One region of the Paenibacillus filicis genome, then DNA from elsewhere that is predicted to be linked to it. Evidence: riboswitches for the same ligand, from Rfam matches in the RefSeq annotation. Region 1 holds a riboswitch; each other region holds the start of a gene.

Region 1 (4,903 bases):
GAATCACAAACACCGTCAGGTTAAAGCCTACGCTGCCTTCCGTTCCGAAATAGCCGGGGAAGAGCGTCATCAGCAGTACGACGAAGGTGCCGACCTCCACAATAAACATCACGGGATTCTTCATCATCGTGACCGGATTCAGCTTGATGAAGCTGTCTTTGATCGCATTTGTTACCATTTCGCCGGTTAGCAGTTTTTTTCTACTTGTACTCATGGACTTATTTCCACCTCTTCGATTAACGGATCGTTAAATGCTCAGCGATCGGGCCCAGAACAACCGCCGGTAAAAATGTCAGCGCACCGATGATCAGGACCGTACCGACCAGTATCCCGACAAACAAGCCATTGTCCGTACGGAAGGTTCCGATCGTCTCTGGAACCCACTGCTTGCGCAGCATGGAACCCGCTACGGCGAGCAGCGCGATCATCGAGATATACCGGCCGAACAGCATCACGAGACCCGTGGATATATTCCAGAATGGCGTGTTGTCACCAAGTCCCTCAAAGCCGGACCCGTTATTGGCCGCAGAGGAGGTGTATTCATACAGCACCTGCGAGATGCCGTGGAACGACGGACTCGTAATTGCAGCCGTGCCCGGCTCCGTCATCAGGGCCAGCGCCGTCGGCGCCAGAATGATCAAGGGATGCGTCAGAATCGCGACGGCGATCAATCTCATCTCCCTAGCCTCAATCTTCCGTCCCAGAAATTCAGGCGTGCGCCCGACCATGAGCCCGGCGAGGAACACCGCCAGAATCGCATACATGAGCATATTGACGAGACCAACACCCTTGCCGCCGAATACACAGTTGAGCATCATCAGAGCCAACGGCGTAATCCCCCCGAGCGGGGTCAACGTATCATGCATATTGTTGACGGAGCCGGTCGTCGCCGCCGTCGTCACGGTTGTGAACAAGGCGGACCCAGCAATGCCGAAGCGTACCTCCTTGCCCTCCATGCTGCCCTGTGAGGCATCCACGCCCAGCCGGTTCAGCACGGGATTGCCTGCCGATTCAGCGGCATAAGCTGCAGACAGGAACAGTACGAACAAGATCATCATCGCCGAGAAGATCACCCAGCCCTGCTTGCGGTTCTTGGCAAACAAGCCGAACGTATACGGGAGCGCAGCCGCCAGCGACCACATGGACAGAATCTCGATCACGTTGGTCAGCGGATTCGGATTCTCGAACGGATGGGCTGAGTTCGCCCCGAAGAAGCCGCCCCCGTTGGTCCCCAGATGCTTGATCGATTCGAGCGCCGCTACCGGGCCGATCGCAATCTGCTGCGGCCCTTCCACCCCGTTCACGGTGATCGTTGGCTGCAGCGTCTGTGGTACCTGAAGCCCGACGAGCACCAGCGTGGTGACAAAAGCAAACGGCAGAAATACCCGCGTATGCGCCTTGACGAAATCCTCGAAGAAATTGCCGATCGTCTCACCCTTGCTCGTGATGGCTCGGATGAAGGCTATCGCCACGCACAGCCCCGTAGCAGCTGAGGTAAACATCATCATCGTAATAAAAGCCATCTGCGAGAAATACGAGAGGCCAGTCTCACCGCTGTAATGCTGGAGATTCGTATTGGTCATGAAGCTGATGACCGTATTGAATGTCAGCGTCTGCTCCATATTATCGATGCCGCTCGGGTTAAACGGCAGAAACTTCTGCAGTCGAAGCATGAGGTAGCCGGTCGCTACCAGGACGATGTTCGTCAGAATAAAGCTTAGCGCGTAGGTTTTCCAGGTCATGCCCCGGCGCTGCTTCAGCCCGATCAGTGCGTATATCGGCCTCTCCGCCCAGGCAAACCAGCGATCTGTGCCGTTCGCCTCGCCCCGGAACACCTGGTACAGGTAGGTGCCGAGCGGCTTCACCAGCAGCAGCAGGATCAGGATAACAACGGCTATTTGTACAATGCCCATAACTTCTTAGACCCTCCTTGTCAGCAACCTAGAATTTCTCCGGATTGACCAGCACATAGACGAGATAAATAAAGATAAACACCGTACATACACCAACCACGATCATTTGTTATCTCCCTCCGGTTCACGGTTTACGCTTCCGCACCAGGCTAGGAAGCCTGCGAATAAGACATACGCTCCGGCCAGAAGCAGCACCATACCTAGATCCAGCATCCAAATCCCTCCTCATGGTCAGCCTTCTGCCTAATCGTCCATGGATGCAATTAAAAAGCTAACGTCCTGACTGGACGTATGAATGATATTGCGGGCCCCCAGATTTCTGTACATCAGCCTCGGACTGCTCGAATGGGTGATGATCGTGATGGGCTTTGTCGTCCATTTGCTGCAGATCTGCAGATAGCGGCAGCACAGCGTCACGCTATTTTCAAATAAAAAGACTTGACCTACCGGGAACTCCGGCATGATCCAGGTAACCTCATTTTTAGTATCCACGAGGTGGGAAATTTTCACTCCGATTCTAGTAACCCTCTCTTGTTCCACTCGATTGTTCACGATCGCTGCGCACGGAATCTGCCGGGCCAGCAATTGACTAATGAACAGCTCCCCTGCTTTGTTCGGTGCGGATACCAAGATCCATTCCCGCTGATGTACCACGGATTCTCCTCCTATTGATTGAGAAAGAGAAGGCAACAAAAAAGAAGCCGGCAGGAAGAAAAGAACTCTTCCCGCGGCTTCTTCAGGCACAGCCAAATAGACCGTGTCTTGCCCACGACAATCGTTGCCTCTCTCCAAACGCTTACGAGGTTAGCTGACGGATTCGGGCGTGAGAGTCGCCCTACCCGGGAACAGCCTGGCTGTTCCGGGATTCACCCCATGAAGCTGCGATGGCAGCTTCGTTGGTTCCCCCGTTCCTTTTCCATTCAAGGACTCAGCGAATCAGATGCATGTCATTCGTTTTGTAAATCATTGGCTTCTGTTTCATAAAAAGACAAGTAAAAACCACAGAGGCTTAAGCCCTGTGGTCGATAGGTTCGATCACAAGCTTCATCATCCTCTCTCCATTAAGCACCATTCGCATGTCAGAACAAGTCAAGACGGTCCTTCGATACCAAGATGGCTGCCTACCAACGCTTACGGGGTTAGCTGACGGATTCGGGCGGTGAGAGTCGCCCTACTCGGAGCCGCTTCCTGCCCCAAGATTCACCCCATGCCCTGCGCGCAGCGGCTCTCACACCGCTTCGGCCTGGCTGTATTGGTTCCCCCGCTTTCCCGGTTAGCCCAGGAAACTCAGCGATTCAACATGGAAACTTTGTTTGATTCATGAGTTGTATCATACGCTTGCCGGTTGGTCCTGTAAAGAAAGACCATCCGTCAAATCCCGTTCAATCCGCCATAATCCGGAAGTAATTCATCTTCGATCTCCATATTGCTGCATCTTACTCCCGATTTTACTGTTTATCTCGAAAATCACGAAAATAGAAGCTTAGCCTAGAAAAGGTGGAGATAACCGAAGCGTCTGTCCATTGAAGTCGGTTTCACGTGGATTTCCGGTTCAAATCATACAAATCTAACCATTTATCGGGTTTTATTTTGCAATAGTTCGGGCGAATGGGGTAACCGCGATAGCTAACCTCGTAAGCACAGGTTTCAGCCGCCAACAACTATTTACTAATCCCGGTTGCACGAGACGAAGATTGAGGATGCCGGAATGGCGGCCATGACCTCTGATTTCGTAATTTTTATAGATGAAGAGGCGCCTCATGTAAAAAAAGACCTTCCAAAAGTGTTCCGCCTGACAAATTGGATCTGCTTAGAAGAAAGGGACTCTTTTCATATGGCGTGACAAAGGTCGTTTCAGACGCATACATGCCTGATTACAAACAGGCTAAGGGAGCATTTCTGCTCCCCTTCCATGCCTTCTGCATAGCTATAGACGCTGTTTAAAGAAATACGGACAATAATTTATTCACGGCATACTCGGCCTCGACATCTATACACACCTGTACAGGACTTCCTACCAAAGCATTACGCCGTAAATCCGCCACGGTCATCCCCTGACAAATCTCACTTTGGCATTCCACTTTAATCTTCATCTGTTGGGTTTTGACCACACCTGGCTCTAGGGCCACCAGCATCGTTAATGGATCATGCAGCGGGGCAGCTCCCATCCAATAATTCGAGGTGTGATAGAAGTCAAAGTAAAACTGTAAGGATTCGTTGATAAATTCGACGATATCCTTGTTCTCTTCTTGGCAATGCTCCTGCAGATAGTTCAGATGCTGCTGGGTAATCAGCGTTTTCATCGTAACATCTAGGCCCACCATGGTGATCGGTAACCCCGAGCTAAACACGATGTCCGCGGCCTCGGGATCGCCCCATATATTCGCCTCCGACACGGGGGTTACATTACCCGGGACATGAACAGCTCCACCCATGACATATACATGCTTAATTTTTTGAGCCAACGTTGCATCCTTCTGAAGCGCCTGGGCTAAGTTGGTTAATCTTCCCAAAGCCACGATAATTAACTCATTAGGAAGCTCGTCCGCTTTACGCAAGATAAACTCATGGGCTTCTTCCCCCAAGGCCTTCTGAGCGGAAGGCGGAAGCTCGACGTCGCCGATTCCATTCTCGCCGTGCACTTTCGTAGAGAAGCCCTGCAAGGTGCGCTGCAGAGGCTTCTCCGCCCCTTGGACCACCGGAATCTCATAGGTCGTCTTGGCCAGCTGAATAATTCTTAAGGTATTCTCCGTTGCTTGCTGGACGCTAATATTCCCGAATACCGTTGTGATTCCCTCTACGTGTACATCCGTTGCTTTCAGCGCATATAGGATGGCTAGCGCATCGTCGATCCCCGTATCGGCATCAATGATTACTTTTTTTTCGAATGGTTGCATCGGAATCTCTCCCTGTCTGGTTAGTTACTATTTAATTCCCGTATTCGATGAAGTGGCAGGAGAATCATGATAGGAATTATAACAGTAATGAGC
Region 2 (4,903 bases), on a different contig from region 1:
CGGCCGAGCTGGCCGCCGCCCAGCACACCGATCGTTCCGCCGGGCGCGATCACTTTGGAGGGATCGTAAGCCCTTGCTTCCCGCTGCGTATCCGGTCTCATTCCAGCACGCTCTTCTCTATAACGGTTTGCGCGAGCTTCTCACGGCGCTTCACGAGCTTCTGCTGCAGCTCGGGATCGAAGGCTGCCAGCACCTGAGCGGCGTACAGCCCCGCATTGGTCGCTCCGGCCTGACCGATCGACATCGTGCCCACCGGCACGCCGCCCGGCATCTGTACAATGGAATAGAGTGAATCAAGCCCACTCATTGTAGAAGACTTTACAGGCACGCCAATGACCGGCAGTACCGTCTTCGCCGCAACCATACCCGGCAAATGAGCGGCACCGCCGGCTCCGGCGATAATCAGCTTTAATCCGCGACCGATGGCGGATTCCGCATATTCAAACATCAGATCGGGCGTACGGTGAGCGGATACAACCCGCTTCTCATAGGCGATGCCGAGTTCGTCCAGTATGTCGCACGCATGCTTCATCGTGTCCCAATCGGACTGGCTTCCCATAATGACACCAACTTGCACTGACATGATAACCTCCGTTTGCACCCTTCGATTCCGGGCGGCTGCTTGATGAGCTATATGCTCTATTCATGAAAAAACGCCCTTGAGACAACTGAAGCCAAGTAACGGCCAGCTGTCGGAAGGACGACAAGAAATACCCTTAAGCACAAGTTAAGGCCAAGCACAGAGCGTGCCGACCTCTCATTGACGCTTACTCGTAGTCCAAAAATTTAAGGTTTTCGGGTAGAGACTTTCGGGCCGTATCCCCGACTTTATACGAGACTATTCAACTTATAAATGACCCTGCTTACCAATCTTTTCACTCTCTCAGTTTAGCAGGGATTGACACATCATGTCAACTCTAAAACCCGAACATTCAATATTTATTCCATAAAAATAGTTCGCCTTTAAACCTTGTTATTGGGTAGATTTACCGCTTATTAACAGTCGCATTTTTCATTTCAATGAGTTCTTTTTGACTTTGGGCGACTTCTGGGGCGGATAGCCCTCCCGCCGTCAGCACCGGCTCGCTCAGCAGGGTCCACCGCTCATACATAAGCAAGCCGTTCTCTAGAATGACCAGCCACGAATCAGAGGGCTCGTCTCCGTCTTTCACAGCCAAGCGGTGAAAGAGAGCATCCTCCGCCTTGGATAGCCGGCCTGTTTCTTCATAATAAGGGATAAGCAGCTCCAGCAGCTCAGTGCCCATCGGACTTCTCCCGGCCAGCTCCAGCGCGGCTTCGATCCGCTCGTCGATTTCCTTCAGCATTGCCGAGTCTTCTTCGTCTGCCCTTACCAGCAGAAGCAGCTCCGCCCACCGGATGGATTCACGTGCAGCCTGCTCCCCGTGTTGTTCTTCCTTCAGCATCCGGCCACGGGCGATCATCATGTCGCTCAACGCAAGCGCTTTGCCGATATCCGGCCTGCCTCCCTGGGAGATTAGCTCCAGCAGATCGCGAACCGCCAGCGCCTGCAGCAGTCTAGAGTCGAGTCCGACGAGGCGTTTCATCGCCTGATTGATAATCTCCAGCCGCTCCTGAAGCGCCTGGCCTCGCTTGTTGATGACTTGTCCGATGATTTTGGCCGTCTGTTCGATAAGCCGCATGATATAGTCGCGCTGATACATGACTCTGCCTCCCTGCTTTTCTATAACTTACATTGTACCATTCTGCCGCCACACGGCGGTATTTTTACGGATATCCTCTCAGCTGAAGGAAAAACCTGGCATGGACTGGATGAATTTATGCATTGAACGCTTTAAGCAGGTTATGGTAAAGTCTTAAAAGCCGAATCGAACAGTTTGTTATCTGAACGTACGGGGGACGCATCACATGGGGTGAATAGACGATTCCAGCAGCCATGCCTGCCGAATCGCGCTTAGGGAAAATCCTCTTCCCGAACCCGACAACTAACCTCGGAGGCCCGACAGGAGGGAATCAATTGAATAAGATTTTCAAATGCATCCTGCTGGCAGGTCTGTTCCTGCTGCCCGCGGGAATGACGGCGTCTAAGCCTGCGAATGCCCAGTTTTTCCATCAGGAGACGGACATTAAGGTGCAGGTTAACGATCAGCTCATGCAGTTTGGTGATATTCAGCCGATTGTGGATGCCACTTCCAAGCTTCAAGTTCCTGCTAGAGTCATGGCTGACAAGCTAGGCTATGATCTGCAATGGCAGAAGGTAGGCAACCAGATTGCCATCACCATCGGCAATTCGGAGCAGAAGCTGACCCTAACGACAGGAGAAACTGAGGCCAAGGTGAATGAGCAGCCTGCTTCTCTGGATGCGCCTGCCCGGATCGTAGACGGCCGTGTATACGTTCCTTTCCGTCTGATTGCCGATACGTTCGGCTCCAAGACCCAATGGGATTCGGCCAATCGCATCGCGATTATGTCGACAGACGGCCAGTATCATGCACCGGCCTGGTATCGTCCCCAGGCCATCGCCAAGAGTTACTCCAAAGTCATTGAGGCCAGAGCCTCTGCCTATAGCGCCAGCCCCGCAGAGAACGGCGGGTACACACTCGATTATATGGGCAACCAGCTGCAGCTTGGCACGATCGCCGTAGACCCTTCTGTGATTCCACTCGGATCGAGAGTTTACGTGGAAGGCTACACACATGACGGACTTCCTGCCGGAGGCATGTATGCCGTAGCCAGCGATACCGGTGGAGCGATCAAGGGCAATAAGATCGATATCTTCCTCCCGCAGAGCCGTGAGCAAGTGAAGTCATTCGGGATTCAGCAAGTGAAAGTATATATTCTCGGCTCGTAGCAGCAGCAGTCTTCGGACTGCTGTTTTTGCTATTTTCTTTATAGGCCGCGACTAACCCCCGCTTTTCTCTGGAATACCTTCCACACTCTTATCCTTTTCTTCCATCGGGATTACCCAGCTTTTAGGCCGCATAGCCTCCCGCCTTTTTTCGGACACTATAACTGAATTTACAGCGGAGGAGGCTTGGTCATGATCCGGAAAACAACACTTCTGCTGCTGGCTGGCCTGCTGCTGATTCCCCAATTTCCAGCTGCTGCCGTTCCAAGCCGTGATGAGGTCGTATGGAATGTCCAAACCGATCAGAAGCTGATCGCCTTGACGTTTGACGACGGTCCCAATCCGGTGTACACACCGCAAATTCTGGATCTTCTGCATGCGTATGAGGCCAAGGGGACTTTCTTCGTGTTGGGCAAGCGGGTTCAGATGTATCCGGCCATTGCTATACGTGAGGTCAATGACGGCCACGAAATCGCCAATCATACCTTCGACCATCATTATCTGAAAAACTACCCGCCTGACCGGCTCGTCAATGAAATCAGACAGACGCAGGAAGTTATTTTCGATATCACTGAGCAGATGCCCCACGTCTTTCGCCCACCTGGCGGCTTCTACAATGACCAGCTCCTGGATTCCATGAAGGAAGACAAGCTCACGGTCGTTATGTGGTCATGGTACCAGGATACCAAGGACTGGCGCAAACCGGGAACCAGCAAAATCGTCCAGCAGGTACTTAGCAATGTGCATAACGGCGACATCGTGCTCTTCCACGATCTGGAGGGCGACTGCACGCAAACCGTCGAGGCTCTGAAAATTATCCTGCCTGAATTAAAAGCCCGCGGCTACCAGTTCGTCACCGTATCCGATCTGATCGCACGCACGAGACAGCATTAGCGAAGCCTGAACAGCGGGAGAACTCTTTTTCCTCAGCAAGCCGGCAGCTCATATTCCGGCTTGTTCTCGTTCTTCACCAGGCTATACGAATAAAAGTATATATGATTGTGATTTTTTTCACTTACATAATCAATCCGCAAGCTTATACTAAAATCAGAAAGAACAAAGGAGATGGTTCACATGATGACCTGGCTTAGAGAAAACCGATACGCTGCCGTATTGTTGACCTTCATTCGCTTATATCTCGGGTTTAACTGGATGATTCACGGCTGGGAGAAGCTAACCGGTCCTACCCCGTTCAACGCCGCCGGATTCCTGAAAAATGCGGTCACGAATCCCGTAGCCGATAAAGCGACGAAAGAGCTCATTTATCCGACCTTCACCGCCTTCGTGGAGCACTTCGCTCTACCGAATGCCCAGATCTTCAACACCCTCATCCCGCTGGGCGAGTTTCTGGTCGGTCTTGGCCTGATCCTCGGCGCTTTGACCACGACGGCCATGTTCTTCGGGCTCCTGATGAACTTCATGTTCATGTTTGCCGGTACAGTTAGCACCAACCCTTGGATGATACTCGTCGGCTTCATCATCTTCGCCGCTGGTGCCAATGCAGGCAAATTCGGACTTGATACTTACATCCAGCCTTACCTGAAAAAAATGTTCCGTGCCGCCTTCCATAAGAACGATCACAACGCCAAAGGAAAGCCTCTCGGCGGCAACCCGCTGGAACGCGCCGCTCATTGATCCGCGACTCTGCCGCCCGCCGGCTCAGATCGCTTCAGCCAAGCACCCCTATCCTTGAAGATCAGGATGGGGGTGTTTTCATAACTGGTATCGAACATAAGTTCGTGATATAGTAAGATCATACATGCTTCTGTATGTTATGCTAATACAAGAATCGAACTCACGACGAAAGGACTGTTATCGTTGTCTCCCTCCCTTCGTGACCCTTATATCCGCAGCGTAGAACTGCTTCGTGACCGTATTCCATCTTTCAAGAGCTATCCCTTTCACTTGGACGCTTTGCGGAATTTCTCCACCCTGCAGCTCCATCCGAAGGTTACCTATCTGATCGGTGAGAATGGGACCGGCAAATCCACATTCCTTGAGGCGATCGCTATCGCTTGGGGCTTCAATCCAGAAGGCGGTACGTTGAACTTTACCTTCTCCACACAGGATTCGCAT
Region 3 (4,903 bases), on a different contig from region 1:
TACCCGGCATAGTCGTTCAGTCGCAGCGTCAGACGCTCGCATAATCTGCGACTGTTCGCGAAGATCAGCGCCGTACGGCTGCCCTCCATCAGCTCCAGCAGCCGCTTCACCAGCGGCGTCCAGATCTCCTCCTTGTCCGCGCCAGGACGCGGTCTCTCCGGCACCGTCACCAGCAGCGAATATTTCTTATCCGCCCGGCTCTCGACAATCCCGACCTCGCGGGGACTGTCACCGTCCCAGCCGCCCAGGTAACGTGCGACCCGCTCGATCGGCTTCTGCGTCGCGGATACGCCGATACGCTGTACCGGGGCTGAACACCAGGCCTGCAGCCGCTCCAGGGTCAGCGACAGATGAACCCCACGCTTATCCGCGGCGAGATCATGAATCTCATCGACAATGACATGCTCCACTGTCTTCAGAATTTCCCGCGCCCGGGGGGAGGTCAGCAGCAGATACAGCGATTCTGGAGTTGTTACCAGCACATCCGGCGGCGTTCGCAGCATCGAGGCGCGGGTGCTCTGCGTCGTATCTCCGGTCCGTACGGCAGCCGTGATCGTTCCTTGTGTCTGAGGAACGCCAGATAGCACCAGTGCCGCCTGAATCTCTTCGAGAAATTGCAGCAGATGGTGATGAATATCGTTATTGAGCGCCTTCAGCGGAGTCACGACCAAGGTGCGCACACCAGGGACGTAGGCTTCCGCATCACTTTCCTTGCTTCTCAAGATCCGGTTCAGACAGGGCAGCAGCGCCGCCAGCGTCTTGCCTGACCCGGTCGGCGAGGAAATCAGCGTATGGTCCCCTGATTGGATACGCACCCACGCCTGCTTCTGAACCTCGGTCGGCTCTCCGAACCGGCCGGCAAACCATTGCCATAATACCGGATGAAATCCGTAATCCTCTGTAAAGCCCGACATCGATCGTGCCTCCGTCCTGCCTCGTTATGTTAACTATAACCATATCATATCCGTAGCACCCACTTCCAGCATTCCCCTTCTCCACCGTACACGCGCAGCCGTGTAAAACTCACGTCTATCCACATCAGCGGCCGTTCATCGTCACAATGAAACAGGGACAGCAGAGCCGTCCGTAGACGCTCACTGTCCCTGCTTGGTTCTATTTAACCTATTATGCTGAATCTACTGTTATGATAGCCAATCGCTACTACCAATTATCTGGCTGTACGGCGATCCCAACGGAAGATGATTACCGTAATGACCAGTCCCATCAGGGACATCAGCGCGCCGGCCCAAGGAAGGAATCCGAGACCTGCCTGTGTAATCACAACCCCGCCCAGATAAGCCCCGCCTGCGTTTCCGAGATTCAAGGCCGAGTGATTCGAAGTGGAAGCTAGCGCGGGAGCGTCCTTGGCCAGTGACATAATCCGAACCTGCAGTCCGGGAAGCACGCCAAAGGAAGCCACACCCCACAGAAAGATCGTCGCGATCGCCAGCACCGGGATATGTGCGGTCACACCGAGCACAGCCAGAAGAACCGCCAGCAGCAGAAACCCGACCATCAGCGTAGGCATCAGCTTCCAATCGGCGAGCTTGCCGCCTACGATATTCCCGATCGTGACTCCGATGCCGAATAGCACGAGCACCCACGTGACGTTATGCTCAGCTAAGCCCGTCACTTCCTGCAGCAGCGGCGCGATATACGTGAAGACTGCGAACAAGCTGCTGCAGCCGATAGCGCCCGCCAGCAGCACCGTCAGCAGCTTAGGCTGGCCGAGCGCCCTGATCTGCCGGATAAAGCTGGAGGATGGATCATGCGGGATTTTCGGAATCAAGGCGACAATGCCTACCAGCGTAATAATCCCCATGACGACGACGGCCAGGAAAGCAGCTCTCCAGCCCATATTCTGACCGATGAAGGTGCCGAAGGGCACCCCGATAATATTGGCGACCGTGAGTCCCGCCATCATGACCGAGACGGCCGCTGCCCGCCGGTTCGGTGCAACCAGATTGGCAGCGATGACCGACCCGACTCCGAAGAAGGTGCCGTGCGCCAGCGAAGTGAATAGCCGGGCCAGCATCAGCACCGTATAAGTGGGAGCAACAGCGGCAATCCCGTTACCGATAATGAATAAGACCATGAGAATGCACAATAACACTTTCTGGGGAAGCCTCGATGTCGCTAACGCCAGGACCGGCGCTCCGATCGCGACGCCCAGCGCGTAGCCTGTGATCAGTTGGCCCGCTTTGGGAATGCTGACGTCCAGATCTGCCGCAACATTAGGCAGTAAACCCATAATCACGAACTCTGTCATCCCTATCGCAAATGCTCCTGCGGTTAACGAAATCAGGGCAATAGGAAACCTTTTTTCCTTGCTTGAGGAGCCGATGGCTGCTTGCTGCACTCCCATGGAATATACGCCTTCTCTCTATGTATGTGCCTGTGCCAGGTCAAGCCTTATGGCTTGCTGCGCACCGTATGTTAGAATAGCACACGCTTAGAAAAGTCGGCAATAACCTACACGCATTCTTTACAGATTCTTCCCTCCTAATCTCCTGCAACAATTCCGGGGTCGCTGCTCCTGCCGGTATGCGTTATATTCGTTATCGTTCCACTCCCACTCGAACCATCGGCAAGCCTTTGAAAATACGGGTATAGTAGAATACTTGTCATTTGTGCATACACGAAAATGCTGAGTTTGCCCGGTTTCTTGGCATAAAAACTAGCGCATGGAAATCATTATGCAATGATTCGAGAGTTATATCATGTTACCATGAAGCAACCGCAGGAAACACGATGGGCTTACATCGATTGATCTTCGCGGAAAAAAGAAGGCCGAAGCTTCTACTAGAAGCACGGGGAACCCAATGTTTTGGGGTGAAGCCGCTTCTCGCGGCCGGGTGATTGCTCTTTGACCCGAACCCGTCAGCTAACCTCGTAGGCCACAATAAGGAGAGGATGAAAGAAATGTTTTTCAAAAAGACAGTATTGACAGGTGCACTGGCGTTAAGCGTTGTCGTCGGAGCAGGTTCCGCGTTTGCAGCAACTCCAACGACAGGCACTATCAATCCTGATCAGTTGGTCAATCGTCTACAGCAACAATACGGATTGTCCCTGAGTGATCTGCTGCAGAAGCTGCAGGGTGCGAATCTTCGCATAGTATGCCCGGAAATTCATTATGTTTATCCAGGGCAAGGTGGCTCTGGTAACGACCATGGACAAGCTCCAACAACGCCGGGTACAGGTTCTGAGAATCCGGATAATGGCTCTGCCGCTCCGGATGAAGGACAAGCTCCAGCGGAAACTCCAGACACTGACACACCGGCTCCGGGTACCGAAGCTCCCGTTACAACCCCGGCTCCAGGAAATGGTCAGACGGAAGCTCCGACAGCTCCAAGCAAGCCAGCTACAGACACCGCTTCGGCTTATGCCGATCAGGTCGTAAGCCTGGTGAATGCGGAGCGCGCCAAGGCTGGTCTGTCGCCGCTGACAAGCGATCCGGCCCTTGCCAACATGGCACTCGACAAGGCCAAAGACATGTACAACCTGAACTACTTTGACCATAATTCGCCAACTTACGGTTCCCCGTTCGATATGATGAAGAAATACGGTATTCAATACTCGTATGCCGGCGAGAATATCGCCAAGGGACAACGCGATCCACAGGAAGTTATGAACGCCTGGATGAATAGCGCCGGCCACAGACAAAATATCTTGAGCCCGAACTACACGAAGATCGGCGTTGCTTTCTACAACGGCGAATGGGTTCAAGAGTTCATCGCGAACTAATAAGTGCGTGAAGACAGGAAAAAGCCCGGATGCTCCGGGCTTTTTTGCTGTTTATTTAGGTAGAGCTTGATTGGCCTGCTCTTTCACCGGTATTCGTTTCTCCGCGGAATCCGTTCCCAGACCGATCTCATGATCGACCGAAGCTTCCTGGACCTCTCCGTAAGCCCAGTGCTGCATGTCAACGTCACGCCACTGCTGCTCCCCAGCTGTGTATGGACCGCGGCCCAGCAGCTTGTTGACCACCGTTACCGCCTCCGCGCGGGTCAGGCTATGCTCCGGCAGGAACCTGCCATCTTCGTAGCCGTCCAGTACCCCGGCCGTCCGCATTCGTAGGATCGCCTCCTGCGCCCAGTGACCTTGAACATCCGTGAACCTGGCGCTTAGGCTCGAAGTAGGATTACCGGTGGACCAGCGGGCAGCCAGGCTGGCCATTTCCGCGCGGGTAACTGGCGCTTCCGGCCGGAAGCTTCCATCGGGATACCCGTCCATGATCCCCATCCACGTGACTCTGTTGATATTGTCTGATGCCCAGTGCGACTGGGTCACATCTGTGTATGTGACTTCCTTACGATTCTCGGCCTTACTCGTGACGCGTGATAGAATCGTAGCTACCTCGGCCCGGGTAATCCGGTTAGACGGCCCAAAGGTGCCATCGGGATAGCCCGTGATATACGGCCGGTGATGTCCAGGATTGTTCACGAGCATGCTGAAGGTCCGTTTACGCTTCTCACTGTCTACAGTAAGGTCCCCTGCATACACGACCGCTACCTGATCTCCAGCCAGAACAGGCTGCCTCAGCACCAGAATAATCCGACCCTTTTCCACGATGACCTGCTCGATAGCCACAGGCTTGCCATTCACCGTTACCGAGAAGCTATCTTTGTCAATGCCTTCATCGGAGCCGCCGTGCTTGATCGTAATCTGCTTGCCTTCTCCTTCCAGCTTAACTTCGGCCCTGGAGTCCGGTTTCGTGTCTCCTGGCGATGAACTGCCGGAATTGTCGCTGCTGCCGTCCGTTTCTGAGTCGGAGCTGTTGTTGCCGGACGGGTTAAGCTGTACGAAGGTGAAAGTACTGAATTTATCGATCTCCAGCTCAAGGCCATAGGGCTGGTTATTTCTGTACACGACTGTTCCCGAGGCCAGCTTCTTGTCGCCGTCG
Region 4 (4,903 bases), on a different contig from region 1:
GTGAAGCGGTGGCTGCGGCGGAAGCCGGGGAGCCACTGCCTGACGATGAAGGGGAACCGCAAGCGGATGAAGGCTCCACTGAATCCAAAGCATCGGATGACGGAGGTCTATCCGAGGTGAAATCGGACGTCAAGGAAGCGCTGGAGAGCTGGCTGAAGGTTCGGGTTCATATGCCGCGCCGCGGGCTGAAGAAGAATATGGTCGGCATGGCCTGTGACAACGCCCGTGTGGCGCTGGAGGAGAAGTTCAAGCTGATCGAGCGGGATGCCGAGCGGACCGTGAAGGCCGTCGAGAATCTGGGGCAATACCTGGGAACGGGAACGATCCACCGGATCGAGGCTTTCGATAACTCGAATATTCAGGGCTCGGACCCGGTTTCCGCCATGGTCGTCTTCACTGACGGCAAGCCCGACCGCAAGGAATACCGCAAGTACAAGATTAAGACTGTACAAGGGCCGGACGACTACGAAACGATGCGGGAGGTCGTACGGCGGCGGTATGAGCGCGTATTGAAGGAAGGACTGCGGATGCCCGATCTGATCGTCATCGACGGAGGGCGGGGACATCTGGCGGCAGCCGTCGACGTGCTGGAGAATGAGCTGGGCCTGCATCTGCCTGTATGCGGGCTGGTGAAGGATGCCAAGCATAAGACGGCGCAGCTGCTGATGGGGGACCCGGCGGAGGTCGTGCCTCTGCCGCGCGACAGCCAGGAGTTTTACCTGCTGCAGCGCATCCAAGACGAGGTTCACCGCTTCGCTATCACGTTCCACCGCGAGACGCGGGCCAAGTCGATGATCGTCTCGACGCTCGACTCGATCACCGGGATCGGCGAGAAGCGCCGCAAGGCCATGCTCAAGCATTTTGGCTCGCTGAAGAAAATCAAAGAGGCCGAAGTCGCAGACTTCAAGCCTCTGGGCATAGGGGAGAAGCTCGCTCTCCATATTCTTGCTTCGCTGAACGGTCCAGCAGATACAGACCCGGATGCGGCTTCCGGGGAAGAGAGCGACAAAGTGTCTGGCGAGTTGGAGAATACCGGGCTGGCGGAATAACCGAAGCTCCAGTCAGACACCACATCTCAGTTGTTCCATAGCGGACGAGAATCAAGGGTAGCGCGCGGAAGGCAAGGACGGAGGACGGCGTCTGATCCGTCCGTGAATCGCATAGAGCAGCCAGCCGGCCGCCGCAGGGACGAAGAAGTAGACCAGTCCTGCGGCGGCTTGTTTGGCGTCCCCGTCATAGATGAGTGACAGGCCCATCAGGATGCTGTCCATGGACGCATGGGCGAAGACGGCCGTCAGGAAGCCGTAGCGCAGGAAGGCATAGCCGAACAGAATGCCGATGACGGTCACCTCGATCAGACGGGTATAGACCGGGTAGATCGGGTACTGCGTATGGCTCATCGCCCATACGATGCTTGGGATGAGCACGGAGACGAACGGGCTGCGGGTCAGCCGCAGCATCAGGGACACGCCCAGCAGGCGGAAGACCGCTTCCTCGGAGATGGCTGCCGACCACGCGAGCAGCGGGAAAATTTCCGGATGCGTCATATTGTAGACGGAGTCGCTGGGGTCGTTCACGGACCAGACATCGAACAGCGCGGAGGCACCGAGGAACAGCACCTGCTGGATGCCTAGAATGAACAGGCCCAGGATGTAGCCGTCCTTCATGGACCGCTTGGCCTGCTCTCCAAAGTCCACGTCCCGCCACACGGCCCAAGGGCGGACGCCGCGGTCCTGCGTGAGCTTACCTCCGGCAAGCAGGGCGAAATACGTGGATAACGCCATTAGCACAACGTAGGTATTGATGATCCACAGATAGAGGATGGCACCCGCCTCGGATGGCCCGCTGCCATGGCTCGTGCGAAACGCCGGCAGCATATTGTAGTTGTTGAGCAGATACAGCGCTAGAAAGACAAGTGTAAGCAGTGTGCCGCGCACGAAGCTGATCTGCCGCCGGTAGCGCACCACGATCACCAGGGAGGCCAGCGTCATCGCCAGCGAGGCGATCATGCTGATCCTTGTCATAAGCCCGGAGCGGCCGTCCTGGACCTCCTGCCAGCGCACGAAGCTGTCGGGCGGCGGGAATGCCGGTCGGAATGCCGTCACCTGTCCGCCTACCGTCAGCAGCCTCAGCTCCAGCTTGGCTTCGCCGATCTGCTCCGTCCTGCTGACATACACCTGCTCGGCCGCTCCCTCCGGGCTGACTCCGCTGTGCAGCGTGTAGCCTGCGGGATCAAAGCCCATATCCCGGATCGCTTGCTCCGCCGCTGAGCCGGGGGTGCTCTCCAGTGTGGGCAGCGCATCCGTCTTGGCTGTAGGGGCCTTGTAGGCGCTAAAGCTTAGGACGCTGCGGGTCGTAAAGTTGACGCCGACGTAGTAGGTCGAGGTTCCGTCGCGAATTTCCACTTCATAGTAATCGATAGGGAATCGGGCAGCGAACTTCTTCTCATATTCATCCTCCAGCTTGGCCTGCTGAATATAGCCGCTGCGGGACGTATACGATTGGAACAGCGTGTCCGCCGTCTGCTTCCCGGAGAGGCCGAAGCGCCGGTCGATGAAGGCGACAGCCGTCTGGGCCGCTTCCTGCTTGCTGATCGCCGGGGTTGAACGCTTCTCCTGCTCTGGGGAGGAGGGCTTGTCGAACAGCGGAACCGCGTACGAGAGGCCGAAATACAGCAGCAAGCCGATAACGGCGAGCAGCAAGGGGGGGCGTTGCTTGAATGTGGGCATAGCGCACTCCTTATCGGTTGGAATCTATTGGGCAAGAGGGCTCGGTGCTGAGAGCATGCTTTTGGACTGGCACTTGTATTGTATTCGCAAGGACGTCCATCCATGCTTTTGGATAATATCATGATAACATGCGTAAGAGTCGGAAAAAACAAGCCAGCGCAAGGGTTGCCCCCATGTGATCGCTTACAATTGCCCCGGGGATCGCTTTATCCACCCAAAACCGTCAAAAACAGCTTTGTGCTTCCACTCAAACCCGTCTATAATTCATATGAATTGAATAAAAAAGCCGAATTTCGTATTGAAAACGGGGGAACCATGAAACATAGGGGTGAATTCCGTGCCCGGCCGTCCGGCCGCATGCATGGATAGGGTGCCTGTATACCCGAATCCGTCAGCTAACCTCGTAGGCTTGAATGCAGGAACCTTGTACGCAAAGCACTGGGTTTCCCGTGCTTTTTTTGTTGTTCATATACGGCGATGAGGTGCCCCATGAGATGATATCAACCGCACAGAAGCATAAGAAATTCGAGCTGACGCCGCCGCAGATTCTGGTGCTTGGCTTCGCCGCGATTATTCTGCTCGGCACGATTCTGTTGACGCTGCCCTTTTCATCCGCGGATGGCCTCCCGACGCCTGTCCTCGATGCGTTGTTCACCGCGACCTCGGCAGCTTGCGTGACAGGACTTGTCGTCGTAGACACCGGACTTCATTGGTCTTTATTCGGCAAAATCGTCATCATCATCATGATTCAGGTCGGAGGACTTGGCTTCATGACGATGTCTACCTTGTTCGCTTTTGTACTGAAAAAACGGATTTCCTTGAAGGAAAGGCTGATTCTGCAGGAGGCTATGAACCAGGGCAGCATGGAAGGCATTGTCCGGCTGATCCGCAAGGTGCTGGTTTACTCGCTCACCATCGAGCTCGCGGGAGCCATTCTGTTCGCCATCCGGTGGTCCTTCGATCTCGGGGTGGCGAGAGGGATCGGCTACGGGTTCTTTCATGCCATTTCATTTTTCAACAACGCTGGCTTTGATTTATTCGGTGCGGTGAGCGGGCCCTTCACCGGTCTTACCTCCTATGCGGATGATGCGCTGGTCAATGTCGTATCGATGGCGCTCATCGTGCTCGGAGGCCTCGGCTTCGTCGTCCTGTCGGATCTGCTGGAATTCAAGCAGAAGCGGCGGCTGTCCCTGCATTCCAAGGTCGTGCTGTCGGCCAGCGGATTGCTGATTGTGCTAGGAGCTATCGTCATCTTCGCCTTCGAATATTCGAATACGAGAACGCTGGGCCCGCTCGGCTGGGACGGCAAGGTACTGGCTTCGTTCTTCCAGTCCGTGTCGCCGAGAACGGCAGGCGCCAATAGTGTGGACATGGCGGGACTGCGGCAGGCGAGTCAGCTGTTCATCATCATCCTGATGTTTATCGGGGCTTCTCCAGGCTCGACAGGCGGAGGAGTGAAGACGACGACCTTCACGGTGCTGGTCGGGGCCATGATCGCGATGATCCGGGGCAAGGAGGATATCGTGCTGTTCCGCAGCAGACTGGGCAAGGACCGTATCCTGAAGGCGATCACGCTGACGATGCTGGCCTTGTTCCTGGTCATGATCGTCACGATGCTGCTGTCCACGACTGAGGATCACAGCTTTCTAATGATTTTGTTCGAGGTAACGTCCGCATTCGGCACGGTCGGCCTCAGCATGGGACTGACGCCCGATCTGTCGACCTTCGGCAAAGTCATGATCGCCTTGACGATGTTTGCCGGCCGTCTTGGACCGCTGACGCTGGCTTATGCGCTGGGACCCAAAGCGGAGAAAGAGCTGTACAGATACCCGGAAGGGAAAATCACCATCGGATAGGGGAAGAGACACAGGATGAAGCGCAGTCAATATGCCGTTATTGGACTAGGCAGGTTCGGATCGAGTCTGGCCAAGGAACTGATCAAGCTTGGCTATGAGGTTATGGGGATCGACAAGCACGAGGAGCCCGTGGAGGCGATGAGTGAGGAGCTTACACATGTCGTGGTTGCGGATTCTACCGACGAAGACGTCATACGTTCGCTCGGCCTGCGCAACTTCGACTGTGTGATCGTCGCGATCGGCGACGATATCCAGTCCAGTATCCTGACCACGATTCTGCTCAAGGATATCGGGGTCAAGATGGTTGTGGCGAAGGCG

What was found. Region 1 has a riboswitch for cyclic di-AMP ahead of WMW72_RS33695 (hypothetical protein). Riboswitches for the same ligand answer to the same signal wherever they lie in the genome.
Region 2: linked by a shared signal. The riboswitch ahead of WMW72_RS23935 (stalk domain-containing protein) and the one ahead of WMW72_RS33695 (hypothetical protein) in region 1 are both predicted to bind cyclic di-AMP.
Region 3: linked by a shared signal. The riboswitch ahead of WMW72_RS21660 (CAP domain-containing protein) and the one ahead of WMW72_RS33695 (hypothetical protein) in region 1 are both predicted to bind cyclic di-AMP.
Region 4: linked by a shared signal. The riboswitch ahead of WMW72_RS31465 (TrkH family potassium uptake protein) and the one ahead of WMW72_RS33695 (hypothetical protein) in region 1 are both predicted to bind cyclic di-AMP.

The regions. Positions count from the first base shown of each region.
Region 1 is NZ_JBBPCC010000036.1:41,687-46,589, forward strand. Features, by position in the region: gene kdpB (potassium-transporting ATPase subunit KdpB) at 1-214, opposite strand, end outside; gene kdpA (potassium-transporting ATPase subunit KdpA) at 237-1,913, opposite strand; gene kdpF (K(+)-transporting ATPase subunit F) at 1,942-2,019, opposite strand; gene WMW72_RS33695 (hypothetical protein) at 2,157-2,567, opposite strand; cyclic di-AMP (ydaO/yuaA leader) riboswitch at 2,691-2,857, opposite strand; cyclic di-AMP (ydaO/yuaA leader) riboswitch at 3,027-3,216, opposite strand; gene WMW72_RS33700 (nucleoside hydrolase) at 3,854-4,810, opposite strand.
Region 2 is NZ_JBBPCC010000017.1:172,356-177,258, forward strand. Features, by position in the region: gene purK (5-(carboxyamino)imidazole ribonucleotide synthase) at 1-101, opposite strand, end outside; gene purE (5-(carboxyamino)imidazole ribonucleotide mutase) at 98-583, opposite strand; purine riboswitch at 755-856, opposite strand; gene WMW72_RS23930 (DUF6483 family protein) at 987-1,682, opposite strand; cyclic di-AMP (ydaO/yuaA leader) riboswitch at 1,831-1,994, shown strand; gene WMW72_RS23935 (stalk domain-containing protein) at 1,997-2,830, shown strand; gene WMW72_RS23940 (polysaccharide deacetylase family protein) at 3,020-3,721, shown strand; gene WMW72_RS23945 (DoxX family protein) at 3,902-4,462, shown strand; gene WMW72_RS23950 (AAA family ATPase) at 4,646-4,903, shown strand, end outside.
Region 3 is NZ_JBBPCC010000015.1:95,452-100,354, forward strand. Features, by position in the region: gene WMW72_RS21650 (DEAD/DEAH box helicase) at 1-914, opposite strand, end outside; gene WMW72_RS21655 (MFS transporter) at 1,169-2,365, opposite strand; cyclic di-AMP (ydaO/yuaA leader) riboswitch at 2,779-2,914, shown strand; gene WMW72_RS21660 (CAP domain-containing protein) at 2,914-3,744, shown strand; gene WMW72_RS21665 (S-layer homology domain-containing protein) at 3,796-4,903, opposite strand, start outside.
Region 4 is NZ_JBBPCC010000030.1:26,619-31,521, reverse strand. Features, by position in the region: gene uvrC (excinuclease ABC subunit UvrC) at 1-1,049, shown strand, start outside; gene WMW72_RS31470 (CPBP family intramembrane glutamic endopeptidase) at 1,101-2,729, opposite strand; cyclic di-AMP (ydaO/yuaA leader) riboswitch at 3,004-3,154, shown strand; gene WMW72_RS31465 (TrkH family potassium uptake protein) at 3,224-4,585, shown strand; gene WMW72_RS31460 (potassium channel family protein) at 4,601-4,903, shown strand, end outside.